DNA from 4 places in the Kluyvera sp. CHPC 1.2972 genome. Region 2 is predicted to be linked to each of the others. Evidence: predicted binding sites of a transcription regulator. Region 2 holds the regulator's gene; each other region holds the start of a gene.
What was found. Region 2 encodes Fur, which represses iron uptake genes when iron is present. Its sites were predicted from a motif close to ATAATAATGAGAACNACTATCAA; they were not measured.
Positions count from the first base shown of each region.

Region 1: a site for Fur is predicted at 1,190-1,212, ahead of V6944_RS00270 (TonB-dependent siderophore receptor). Genes of this name have one in related genera too.
Region 3: a site for Fur is predicted at 1,952-1,974, ahead of gpmA (2,3-diphosphoglycerate-dependent phosphoglycerate mutase). Genes of this name have one in related genera too.
Region 4: a site for Fur is predicted at 1,392-1,414, ahead of sodA (superoxide dismutase [Mn]). Genes of this name have one in related genera too.

Region 1 covers NZ_JAPKIB010000001.1:51,225-54,347, reverse strand. The annotation lists gene ycgR (flagellar brake protein YcgR) at 1-566, opposite strand, end outside; gene V6944_RS00275 (GlsB/YeaQ/YmgE family stress response membrane protein) at 837-1,091, shown strand; gene V6944_RS00270 (TonB-dependent siderophore receptor) at 1,242-3,123, shown strand, end outside.
Region 2 covers NZ_JAPKIB010000007.1:178,569-181,691, reverse strand. The annotation lists gene fldA (flavodoxin FldA) at 138-668, shown strand; gene fur (ferric iron uptake transcriptional regulator) at 960-1,412, shown strand; gene chiQ (ChiQ/YbfN family lipoprotein) at 1,526-1,861, opposite strand; gene chiP (chitoporin ChiP) at 1,911-3,123, opposite strand, start outside.
Region 3 covers NZ_JAPKIB010000016.1:91,019-94,141, forward strand. The annotation lists gene galK (galactokinase) at 1-675, shown strand, start outside; gene galM (galactose-1-epimerase) at 669-1,709, shown strand; gene gpmA (2,3-diphosphoglycerate-dependent phosphoglycerate mutase) at 2,000-2,752, shown strand; gene aroG (3-deoxy-7-phosphoheptulonate synthase AroG) at 2,899-3,123, opposite strand, start outside.
Region 4 covers NZ_JAPKIB010000013.1:52,715-55,837, forward strand. The annotation lists gene yiiM (6-hydroxyaminopurine reductase) at 1-691, opposite strand, end outside; gene sodA (superoxide dismutase [Mn]) at 698-1,318, opposite strand; gene V6944_RS17880 (TRAP transporter substrate-binding protein) at 1,637-2,617, shown strand; gene V6944_RS17885 (TRAP transporter small permease) at 2,634-3,123, shown strand, end outside.

The sequences.
Region 1 (3,123 bases), on a different contig from region 2:
AGCAGCTGCGCATCAAAACGAAAACGCCCCCACTGCGCCATATCCAGCTCGATCTCTTTGAGTTCCATTCCGGAAATCAAGCCGTCCGGCGGTGGTGCATCCAGCAGTGCGCCCATGCCGCCAAGCGACAGATCGAACAGACGAAAGCGCAGCGTGCTCTTATCCGGCAGCGTGGCTTTACCAAAATAGGGCGGATGCAGCGGCGCGGGAATACGGAAAAATTCGCGACGCTGAATAAACCAGACCGTCGGCGGGGTGGGCATCACGAACGCGGGCAGGCTTTGATAATCCTCCACCTGCATCTGCGGCACCGTAAACTCTATTTTTGCGCCGTTGGTTTCGGCAACCATGGTAATGTTTTTGGCCGAGCGGGCCGCGACGTTGTCCTCATCACGGCTACCGAAATCGATAACCAGACGCTGCTGGCTGACATCAAGAATACGACTAATAAACTGGTGGGACGACCAGCTAACGCGCAGCGCGGCGTTAGCCTGCTGAAGATCGCGCAGAACGCTTAACACGGCTAATGGGTTTTGCTTTAAAAACTGTGTGTTGTGCTCACTCACCTGGAATGGCTCCTGAATGGCAGAGGCTTTATGTTTTATCGGCTTACGAAAATATAACTTCAGCGCCCAAATGAAAAAAATTAACATCTTCGCAGCTTTTGGCTGCCCAAAGCACTTAAGACAGTGCTTACGTCAATATTCGTATTTATCCGTATAAAATATCATCGCCTTGCCAGGTTTTTTAAGAACAATTACCTATACTTGAAGTATTAGCGGCGCAGAATGTCGGCGCTTTTATGGCTGTTTAATGGAACTGAAGAGGTGGGAAAAATGGGTATTATTACCTGGATTATTTTTGGTCTGATTGCCGGTGTTATTGCCAAACTGATTATGCCGGGGCGTGATGGGGGCGGATTCATCCTCACCTGCATCCTGGGGATAGTCGGTGCGGTGGTGGGCGGCTGGTTAGCGACCACGTTTGGCCTCGGCGGCAGTGTCACCGGTTTTAACCTGCACAGCTTCCTGGTTGCCGTCGTCGGTGCCATCGTTGTGCTGGGGGTTTTCCGCCTGATTCGCCGCGAATAATCATGTCTCTCAACGGCCCCGCAAGGGGCCGTTCTTCGTTTTATCCCCCGCGTTGTCCCCCATTTCGTCGCTGTCTTCATTTTTATGTTGAACTACAAACACAAATGATAATAATTATCGTTCTTTGTTTGAATTGAGTTCGTCTATAAAATGAAAAGAACCGTTTTTCGTCGTTGTACGCTGTCAGGGATGATTGCCGTTGCCCTTTCCACATCAGCCTGGGCTGATAAAAATGAAACCACGATGGTCGTTACGGGCTCAGGCGAGAGTAGTGAACTCCCGGCCTGGACCAATAGCGCCACCAAATCTGCGGTGGCAGAGAGCAAAACGCCGCAGGTGATCAACACCATCAGCCAGCATGAAATCAGCGAGCGGCACGCGACGTCGGTTAACGAAATTCTGCGCTATGCACCGGGCGTATCGACGGAATCTCGCGGTAGCACCACCTACATGAGCGAATACAAAATTCGTGGTTTCACCGTGGATAACGAGTTCTATAATGGCCTGCAGCTGCCTTATAACGTCACCGGCAATACCAAAGCGCGCATCGACCCGCTGCTGGTTGAGAGCGTGGATATTCTCAAAGGGCCATCCTCCGTGCTGTATGGCAACGGCTCGCCGGGCGGGCTGGTCAATATTCAGGGCAAAAAGCCGCAGACCACGCCGCGCACCGAGGTCGGCTTTAATACTGGCACTCGTAATCTGAAAGAGGGGTATCTCGATTCTACCGGGCGTATTGCCGACAGCGACTGGAGCTATCGCCTGCTGGGGAAAGCGACGGAGGGCGACGATCAGCCGCACACCACCCGCACTGAGGATTATTTGGTCGCGCCGAGCGTCACCTGGCAGCCGAGCGATAAAACCCGGTTGACCATTGACGCGTTGGCGCAGAACACCCCAAGCCTGACGCCGTCTAACCCGCTGCCGCTCTCTTATCTGCGCTCAAGCTATGCCGGTAAGCGCGATTATGCGGGCGATAAATGGAGCGGATTTAAGCAACGGCAGTGGATGGTGGGCTACAGCTTTGAGCATGAGTTTGATAGCGGCTGGGGCATTGCGCAGAAGGCGCGCTACTTCGACATCGACAGCCACCAGAACAGCATCTACTCGACGGGGAATACGGGGAATCCCGTTTATGCGTTAAATCGTTTCGCCTACACCACGGATGAAGACCTCCATAGCTTCAATATCGATAACCAGGTCACGCGCACCTTCGCCTTTGGTGACTGGCAGCACCATCTGTTGGCCGGGTTTGACTACCAGAAGCTGAATTCGCACTACCACTATCGCTATGCGACCACGTCGCCGGATATTGATATGCGCAATCCGGATTTCGGCCAGGTCAATGAAGACGCGCTGGGGCTTTACACGGCACAGAAAAACCGTCTCTCCTACAACCAAAAAGGGTACTACCTTCAGGATCAGGTTGAGTTTGGCGGCCTGAACCTGCTCGCCAGCCTGCGCTATGACCAGTACCAGTCGGCCACCACCGATTACCTGAACGACGACCAGAAGACGTGGATTTCTCAGGATAGGGTCACCAAACGTCTGGGGGCGCTGTACGCCTTTGATAACGGTCTTTCGCCGTTCATCAGCTATTCAGAAGGGTTTAAGCCGGTATCACCGGCGCGTAACCTGACGGCCGATCAGGTGAAACCCACCACCAGTAAGCAGGTTGAGGGGGGCGTGAAGTATCTGCTGGCCGACTATGCCACCACCTTCACCGCCTCGGTGTTTAACATCAAGCAGAAAAACGTTCTGAGTCTGGATCCGAGCTGGAACTACCATCAGACCGGGGAGATTGAGTCGAAAGGGGCAGAGCTGTCGGCGGTTAGCCGACCAACCGATAACATCAACCTGATCGCCAACTACGCCTACACGCACGCCATTAACACCGAAGATGAAACCTATCAGGGTAAACGCCCAACGCAGGTACCGGAAAACGCCTTTAACCTGTGGGGCGATTACACCTTCGATCAGAGCGCGGTACGCGGGCTGACGATAGGGGCCGGGTTGCGCTACACCGGGCCGA
Region 2 (3,123 bases):
ATACACTTTCATGTAGCAGAGTGTGCAGTCCGGCACGATAGCGGTTTCCGCACGCCTCTCTGTTCTGCTATGATTGCCCTTATCTGTGGGCAATAAGCCATCACCATTTCATTAAGTTTCAAGAGGTTATTTTACTCATGGCAATCGTTGGCATCTTTTTCGGTAGCGATACCGGGAACACCGAAAATATCGCAAAAATGATTCAAAAACAGCTTGGTAAAGATGTCGCTGACGTTCACGACATTGCCAAGAGCAGCAAGGAAGATCTGGAAGCATTCGATATTCTGCTGCTGGGTATCCCAACCTGGTACTACGGCGAAGCGCAGTGCGACTGGGATGATTTCTTCCCGACGCTGGAAGAAGTGGATTTCAATGGTAAGCTGGTTGCGCTGTTTGGCTGCGGCGACCAGGAAGACTACGCGGAATATTTCTGTGATGCGCTGGGCACCATTCGCGACATCATTGAACCACGTGGCGCAGCTATCGTCGGCCACTGGCCGACCGCGGGCTATCATTTCGAAGCGTCTAAAGGTCTGGCGGATGACGACCACTTTGTAGGCCTGGCTATCGATGAAGACCGTCAGCCTGAGCTGACCGCTGAGCGCGTTGAAAAATGGGTTAAGCAGGTGGCTGAAGAGCTGCATCTGGAAGACATCAAAAACGCCTGATTATCCTGTGGCGCGATGATAAATCGCGCCGCATTAATAGGTAAAAGCAATTAAAATAATAGCTACAATTTTTTAACTTTTGAGCGCATACCTGTACAATATCTTCTGATTTAGCGCGGTCTCATCGCCAGTTTGTCGGTGAAGCCTCGTTTTTGAAAGCTTAGTTTACCCGGCTCTTGCTGTTTTCATTTCAATAGGGTCATTCTATAATGAGACGCATTAATTCGGGTGCATTCTCTGTGATACTTTCGCTGATGGAAGTTAATCGTTTAGCAACAGGACAGATTCCGCATGACTGACAATAACACCGCATTAAAGAAGGCTGGCCTGAAAGTCACACTTCCACGGTTAAAGATTCTGGAAGTCCTTCAGGAACCGGATAACCACCATGTCAGCGCGGAAGACTTATATAAACGCCTGATCGACATGGGTGAAGAGATTGGCCTGGCCACGGTCTACCGCGTACTGAACCAGTTTGATGACGCCGGTATCGTGACTCGTCACAATTTTGAAGGCGGTAAATCCGTTTTCGAACTGACCCAACAGCATCACCACGATCACCTGATTTGCCTCGACTGCGGCAAAGTGATCGAGTTCAGCGATGATTCCATTGAAGCTCGTCAGCGTGAAATCGCGTCGAAGCACGGTATCCGCTTAACAAACCACAGCCTTTATCTCTACGGTCACTGCGCTGAAGGCGACTGCCGTGAAGATGAACACGCCCACGAAGGCATCGAAAAGTAACCCGATACCATTCGTAAAAAGCCAGTTGCTCACGCACTGGCTTTTTTTATACCCCCGGTTCTTCAGGCGTAAAAAAACCGCTGCAAGCAGCGGTTATTGGTATCAACGTGAGCTTATTTCTGCGGCGCGTTGTTACTGCGAATTTCCTGCCAAATCTTATCGCAGTTTTTCGCTACGGCTTCGTCATTGCCCATCTTTCTGGCATTAATGCATTTCTGGTAGTCGATGACGCGAACGCTTTCCTGATTCGCGAACTGTTCGTGCGCTTTCTCTTGCTTCAGCACGTTCAGTACGCTTTGACAGGCCTGGATTTTATCCGGATTGCCTTCTGCGGTATTAATACAGGCGCTGTAGGCATCCTTCAGCTTGCTATCTTCCTTCGGTGCGGGTGATTGAGCGCAGGCGGTTAACCCGGCGGCCATCAGTGCAACAATAATCAGTTTTTTCATACGATGAGCCTCTTAGCAGCGGCAGAAGTTTCCCCCTGCCGCGTTAGCATCAGAAAATAGTGAACGGTGCGATAACCATGAATTTCACGTCACGCTCATCCTGGAAGATGTTGCCGTAACCGCCGCCCCAGCTTGGGATATCGGAGTGGTTGTCATACTGAGTGAAGTGCAGTTTGAACAGCGTGCCTTTTGCACGGCCATCCTGAACGGTGTATGCCACATCGAGGCTGTAGGCAGACTCTTTGATCTTGTTGTTCTTGTCGTAGTACGCATCCGGGTTCATCTGCCAGGTCGCTGGCTTAGCATCCCATGCGTAAACGTAAGAAGCACCCACCGCCCAACCCGGCAGATCCCAGTTCTTCAGGTCATACATGGTGCCGAAGAAGACCGCTTTTTCGCCGTTGGCGTTGAAGTCAGAGCGGTTATCCCACCAGATATCCAGACGACCGTTAGAGGATGCGTAGGTTGGCGTCATACGCTGCAGGAAGTAACCCTGCTGACCTTCTGCTTTAACCCAGGTCCCTTCCAGACGGAAGTCGAACACTTCTTGCAGTTTGTAGCCGAAGGTTAACGCCTGCAGCCACGCGGTGCCGTCATAGATATCGTTGACGCCGTGATCGCTCACCTTGTCACGCGTACCGTAGAACTGGTAGCTGGTGGTCAGCGGACCGCCAGGGATATCAAATTTGTAGCTACCTTTGGCGAAGTACTGATCGATATAGCCTTCTGCCTGACCAAATGCGGCTTCCAGCACCAGGTCATTTTTGAAATCGTATTTCGCACCGATGGAGTGCAGGTAATCGACTTTGGTCTTCTTATCGTTCTGATAGAAGTTGTCCATTTCAAGGTGCCATGGCGCCTTGTAGTTGTTCGTCCACATGTAGGAGAAGCTCAGCGCGCCAGCATCACCGTAGTCGAAGTTAGCACCGGCTTCAGCACCCTGATAGGTACCAGGCATGAAGCTCCAGTGTGGTGCCAGCAGCGTTTGGCCGGTTGGCTGGATGTAACCCGCACGAGCCCAGGCTGGCCCTAATTTAAATTTGGCTGCCGCTTTGTACAGGCTGATACCGCTCTTATCGCCGCTGTAATCTTCGCTGTAGCCTTTGTTCTTAGAGGACAACGCAATTTCGTTCGGGTGACCACTTTCGCTACTTTCAGCCATTTCAATCGCGGTGAACGCCGCAATATCAATACCGAACATGTCAGCGGCATAGCCAGACTGGAAGTCGAGGTTGGCGTTCCAGGTGGAGTGGGAAAGGTTG
Region 3 (3,123 bases), on a different contig from region 2:
CAGGAAGCGGAAAACCAGTTTGTCGGCTGTAACTGCGGCATTATGGATCAGCTGATCTCCGCGCTCGGCAAGAAAGACCATGCGCTGCTGATCGACTGCCGTTCGCTTGGCACCAAAGCCGTCTCCATGCCGGAAGGCGTTGCGGTGGTAATCATCAACAGCAACTTTAAACGTACTCTGGTCGGCAGCGAGTACAACACCCGCCGCGAGCAGTGTGAAACCGGTGCGCGCTTCTTCCAGCGCCCGGCGCTGCGTGATGTGACCATTAATGAATTCAACGCCGTCGCTCATGAACTGGACCCGATTGTCGCGAAGCGCGTACGTCACGTACTGACCGAGAACGCCCGCACCGTTGAAGCAGCGGCGGCACTGGAAAAAGGCGATCTGCTGCGCATGGGCCAGCTGATGGCGGAATCCCACGCCTCCATGCGCGACGATTTCGAAATCACCGTGCCGCAAATTGATACGCTGGTCGATATCGTGAAAGCGACCATCGGTGACCAGGGCGGCGTGCGCATGACCGGCGGCGGCTTCGGCGGCTGCATCGTCGCGCTGATCCCAGAAACGCTGGTGCCTGCGGTGAAACAGGCCGTGGCCGAACAGTACGAAGCCAAAACGGGCATTAAAGAGACGTTCTACGTCTGCAAACCGTCACAAGGAGCAGGACAGTGCTAAGAGAAACGCCAGCGCTGGCGGCAGATGGCCAGCCGTATCGACTGATTACGTTACGCAACGCCAATGGCGTGGTGGTGACGTTAATGGACTGGGGTGCAACGCTGCTATCTGCGCGCATCCCAATGAAAGACGGCAGCGTACGTGAAGCGCTGCTGGGCTGCGCGTCGCCGGAACAGTACACCGAGCAGGCGGCGTTCCTCGGCGCATCGATTGGCCGTTACGCCAACCGCATCGCCAACAGCCGCTATCTGCTCGATGGGCAGACGGTTGAACTCGCGCCAAGCCAGGGCAAAAACCAACTGCACGGCGGGCCTGAAGGCTTCGACAAACGCCGCTGGGCGATTGCCTCGCAGAACCCAACGGAGGCCGTTTTCACCCTTACCTCGCCTGATGGCGACCAGGGCTATCCAGGCGAACTTCAGGCGACGGCTATCTATCGCCTGACCGAAGATAACCGCATCTCCATTGAGTATCGCGCAACTGTCGATAAAACCTGTCCGGTGAACCTGACGAACCACGTCTATTTCAACCTCGATGGCGCTCAGACCGATGTGCGCAACCACAAACTTCAACTGCTGGCAGATGCTTATCTGCCGGTTGATGAGAGTGGGATCCCGCGCGATGGGCTGAAAGACGTTGCGAACACCAGCTTCGATTTCCGTGAGCCAAAAACCGTGGCGCAGGATTTTCTGAGCGACGATGACCAGAAGAAAGTGAAAGGCTACGACCACGCTTTCCTGCTTCAGGCAAAAGGCGATGCGACTCAGCCAGTAGGCTATGTCTGGTCCCAGGATGAAAAACTGCAAATGACGGTCTATACCTCCGCACCGGCCATTCAGTTCTACTCCGGTAATTACCTGGACGGCACGCTGTCCCGCAGCCCGCAGCCTTACGCCGCCTGGCAAGGCCTGGCGCTGGAAAGCGAGTTCCTGCCGGATAGTCCGAACCATCCGGAGTGGCCGCAGCCGGACTGCATGCTGCGCCCAGGCGAAGAGTACGTCAGCCTGACGGAATATCAGTTTACCGCATTATAATCACGTGGCTTACCGTAGCCCGGACGAGGTGCGATAGCACCGACTCCGGGGGTTCCCCGGCCTCGCTCCGCTCGGCCGGGCGACTCCCTTCCTCTTCTCTGTCTCGTCGAAGTTTTAGGCATATCGCTGAAAATTACGCCATGCAAAGACAAAATCATAACGCCTGGTTCACATGCACCTTACACTGGGACACTATTTTCGCTATGGTTATGCATAAGCGTTGCCGTCGAGCCTATCGCGGCAATATAATGAGAATTGTTATCATTCAATAAAGCTTGAGGAGTGAGAGTATGGCTGTAACTAAGCTGGTACTGGTTCGTCACGGTGAAAGTCAGTGGAACAACGAAAACCGCTTCACCGGTTGGTACGACGTTGATCTGTCTGAGAAAGGCGTTAGCGAAGCAAAAGCGGCAGGTAAACTGCTGAAGGCTGAAGGCTTCAGCTTTGATTTTGCTTATACCTCCGTGCTGAAACGTGCCATCCACACTCTGTGGAACGTGCTGGATGAACTGGATCAGGCCTGGCTGCCGGTTGAGAAATCCTGGAAGCTGAACGAGCGTCACTACGGTGCGCTGCAGGGGCTGAACAAAGCGGAAACCGCTGAAAAATACGGTGACGAGCAGGTTAAACAGTGGCGTCGCGGCTTCGCGGTCACCCCACCAGAGCTGACCAAAGATGACGAGCGCTACCCGGGTCACGACCCGCGCTACGCGAAGCTGACCGATAAAGAGCTGCCAACCACCGAAAGCCTGGCGCTGACCATCGAACGCGTTGTTCCATACTGGAATGAAACCATTCTGCCACGCCTGAAAAGCGGTGAGCGCGTGATCATCGCCGCTCACGGTAACTCCCTGCGTGCGCTGGTGAAATACCTGGACAACATGGGCGAAGACGAAATCCTCGAACTGAACATCCCTACTGGCGTACCGCTGGTGTATGAATTCGACGAGAACTTCAAGCCAATCAAACATTACTATCTGGGTAACGCTGACGAAATCGCTGCGAAAGCGGCAGCCGTAGCAAACCAGGGTAAAGCGAAATAATTTTCGCTGAACGGTAAAAAGAAAAAAGCGTGGAATATTCCACGCTTTTTTTATTTCTGCGGTGTTCCCGGCGGCGATTCGCTTGGCCGGGCTACGTTTAGAAAGTAGCCCGGGCGAGGTGCACAGCACCGACCCCGGGGAACAAATTAACCGCGGCGTGCCTTAACCGCGTTCGCTAACTGACGCAGGACAGTATCGGTATCTTCCCAGTTAATGCAGGCATCGGTGATGCTCTTGCCATACACCAGCGGTTCACCGCTGTCCGGGTTCTGATTACCTTCCACCAGGTGGCTTTCAATCATCACGCCCATAATGGCTTTCTCGCCGTTGGCAATCTGGTTGCAAACGTCAGTGCCCACTTCCATCTGCTT
Region 4 (3,123 bases), on a different contig from region 2:
GGCGACGCTTCTGCATGGTTCTGCTCCAGCTCACCGACAGCCCCGCCGCGCTCAGCAGGCGGTGATACTGGTCGTCATCAAACGGCATATGCCAGGCAATCGCGGCGGCGTCATACACCGAAACATCGCTCAGACGCGATACCAGTTCCAGCGGAGCATCAGTAGAGACCTTACCCGGCGCAATCACCCGGTACAGCCAACCGACCTTGCCGCTGTTTTGCATCAACGATGCCATATCGCTGATAGCAAAGTGGAAATTGAGCTTAAAGCACGGAGAACGTGGCTGGGTAACCTGGATCAACGTCTCACCCCAGCGGTAAATATCACCGATAAAAACGTTATGCTCGGTCATACCTTCCGTCGACAGGTTTTCACCAAACGCCGGGGCGCAAAACAGGGCGGCCTGCTCGGGGAAGTCACGAATCAGGTCGACGTAATGTTCACGGGGAAACTGACACAGCGCGCGGTCGGGGCCGCCGTGGATTTTTTTCTCAGCCTGTTCATCACCCAACAGTCCCAGCTCGGTGAGTTCCAGTTCGCCATCCATCTGGACCTTCGCGATGGCGCTCGGGCGGCTGCCGTCATAGTCGCGGATTTTGCCAATAAACACATCAACCGGAAAATGCATCTGCTGCTCCTTAGGCGGATACAAAAAAAGCGAGTCATCAGACTCGCTTCTACAGACCGGCAATGCAAATTATTTTTTAGCGGCGAAACGCGCTGCTGCTTCGTCCCAGTTCACCACGTTCCAGAACTCTTTGATGTAGTCCGGGCGGCGGTTCTGGAATTTCAGGTAGTAAGCGTGTTCCCAAACGTCCAGGCCCACGATTGGGAAACCGGAAGCGCCGGAAACGGCTTCGCCCATCAGCGGGGAGTCCTGGTTTGCGGTAGAAACCACAGCCAGTTTGTCGCCTTTCAGCACCAGCCACGCCCAGCCAGAGCCGAAGCGAGTTGCTGCTGCTTTTTCAAATTCAGCTTTGAAGTTATCAACGGAACCGAAATCACGCTCGATAGCCGCTTTCAGGTCACCCTGCAGGGTGGTGCCTTTTTTCAGGCCTTTCCAGAAGAAGCTGTGGTTAGCGTGGCCGCCCGCGTTGTTACGCAGAACGGTTTTCTTGTCAGCCGGCAGTTGGTCCAGTTTCGCGATCAGCTCTTCAGCAGACAGCGCAGCGAATTCCGGCAGGCTTTCCAGCGCTGCGTTAGCGTTGTTGACGTAGGCCTGGTGGTGTTTGCTGTGATGGATTTCCATCGTCTGTTTGTCGAAGTGCGGTTCCAGGGCATCGTACGCATAAGGCAGTGATGGCAGGGTATAGCTCATAATCATCTCCATTATTGTCGGGCGGCAAACCTGTAAACGCCGCGTAATCAGTTGGTTCATTATAGTTAATTAAATGATATTGAAAATGATTATCAATGCCGTAGTTTTTATAAGGTTATAACATTTTGTTATGTTCCTGAAATTATGCGTGCTTTACGTTAGTCGTATTGATGAATTCCGAAAATTTCACACTTTGACATAACCATATACAAATACGTTTTTTTTGCCACCCGACGCCAGAGGCTGGCAATAATCACAAGGTCTTTGCATGGCGTAACGCGTAATTTCGCCTCGAAACTATCAAACGTTGAGGGCTATATGAAATTACTACGGACAGTCAAAATACTTCTGCTGTGCTGCCTTTCGCTCCCTGCATTTTCGCATGCTGAGACGGTACTGCGTCTCGCCTATGCCGAAAACAGCCAGCCGGTGAAAGATGCGCTGCGCTTCCTGGGCAACCAAATAGAAGAGAAGACCCAAGGCGATATCAAAGTGATGTACTTTCCAGATGGCCAGTTGGGCGGCGAGCGCGAGCTGGTCGAGCTGACTCAGGTTGGCGTTGTGGATATCACCAAAGTGTCATCCGGCCTAATGGAAAGTTTTTCCCCGATGTACGGAGTTTTCTCTCTTCCCTACCTCTTCGCCGATCGTAATGAATACTACAAAGTAATGGATAATCCCGACGTAATGATGCCGGTTTATCAATCCACTCAAGCTCAGGGCTTCGTCGGCGTTGGCTGGTATGACTCCGGCGCGCGTAACTTCTATATGAGCAAAGGGCCCGTACGCAGCATTAACGATCTGAAAGGGAAAAAGATCCGCGTGATGCAGAGCGACACAGCCATTCGCACGCTTAAGCTGCTGGGAGCCTCCCCCATCGCCATGAGTCAGGCGGAGGTCTATACCTCACTACAGCAAGGCATTCTGGACGGCGCTGAAAACAACGAGTTCGCACTGACTATCGCCCGCCATGGCGAGGTGGCTCGCTTTTACACCTACGACATGCACACCCGTATCCCTGACATCCTGCTGATGAGCTCATTAACGCTAGAAAAACTGTCTCCCGAACAACAACGCATCGTCAACGAGGCAATTCTGGCCTCGATTGAATATGAAAAATCGGCGTGGGATGCCGAAATCGAAAAAACCAAACAGCAGGCGGTTAAGGACTTTAACGTCGAATTTTTCGATATCGATATCAAACCCTTCCAGCAGGCCGTGCAACCCATTTATGCCGACCTGGGAAGCAGACCAGAGCTGGATACGCTCTATCAGAAAATTCAGGCCGCAAAGAACTGATAAATAAGGATTTAAAATGGAAATAATCAGAAAAGGACTAGATAGACTACTGGAAATCCTCTGCTGCCTGGTTCTGGCGGTGATGGTTGCCGTATCGTGCTGGCAGGTCATTAGCCGTTATATCGTCGGCCAGCCCAGTACCATTACCGAAGAACTGCTACGCTTCTCCCTGGTCTGGATCTCAATGCTAGGCATGGCCTATGTTGCAGGTAAGCAACAACATATCAGCCTGACCATTTTGATCGATAAGGTCTCTGAGAAAGTGCGCCTTATCTGGATGATTATCCTGCAACTGACCTTTATGGCCTTCTCCACGTGGATTTTAATTATCGGCGGTCTGAAAATCTCCGCAATTTCAATGCTGCAAATATCTCCCGCGCTGGGCATTCCAATGGGTCACGTTTACTACGCGCTGCCGATTGCCGGCGCGTTAATCATTATCTACAGCGTGCTAAATATCATTGATTCACTGCACGCTCTGCCCCGCTCTTCCTCGCAGCACGTGG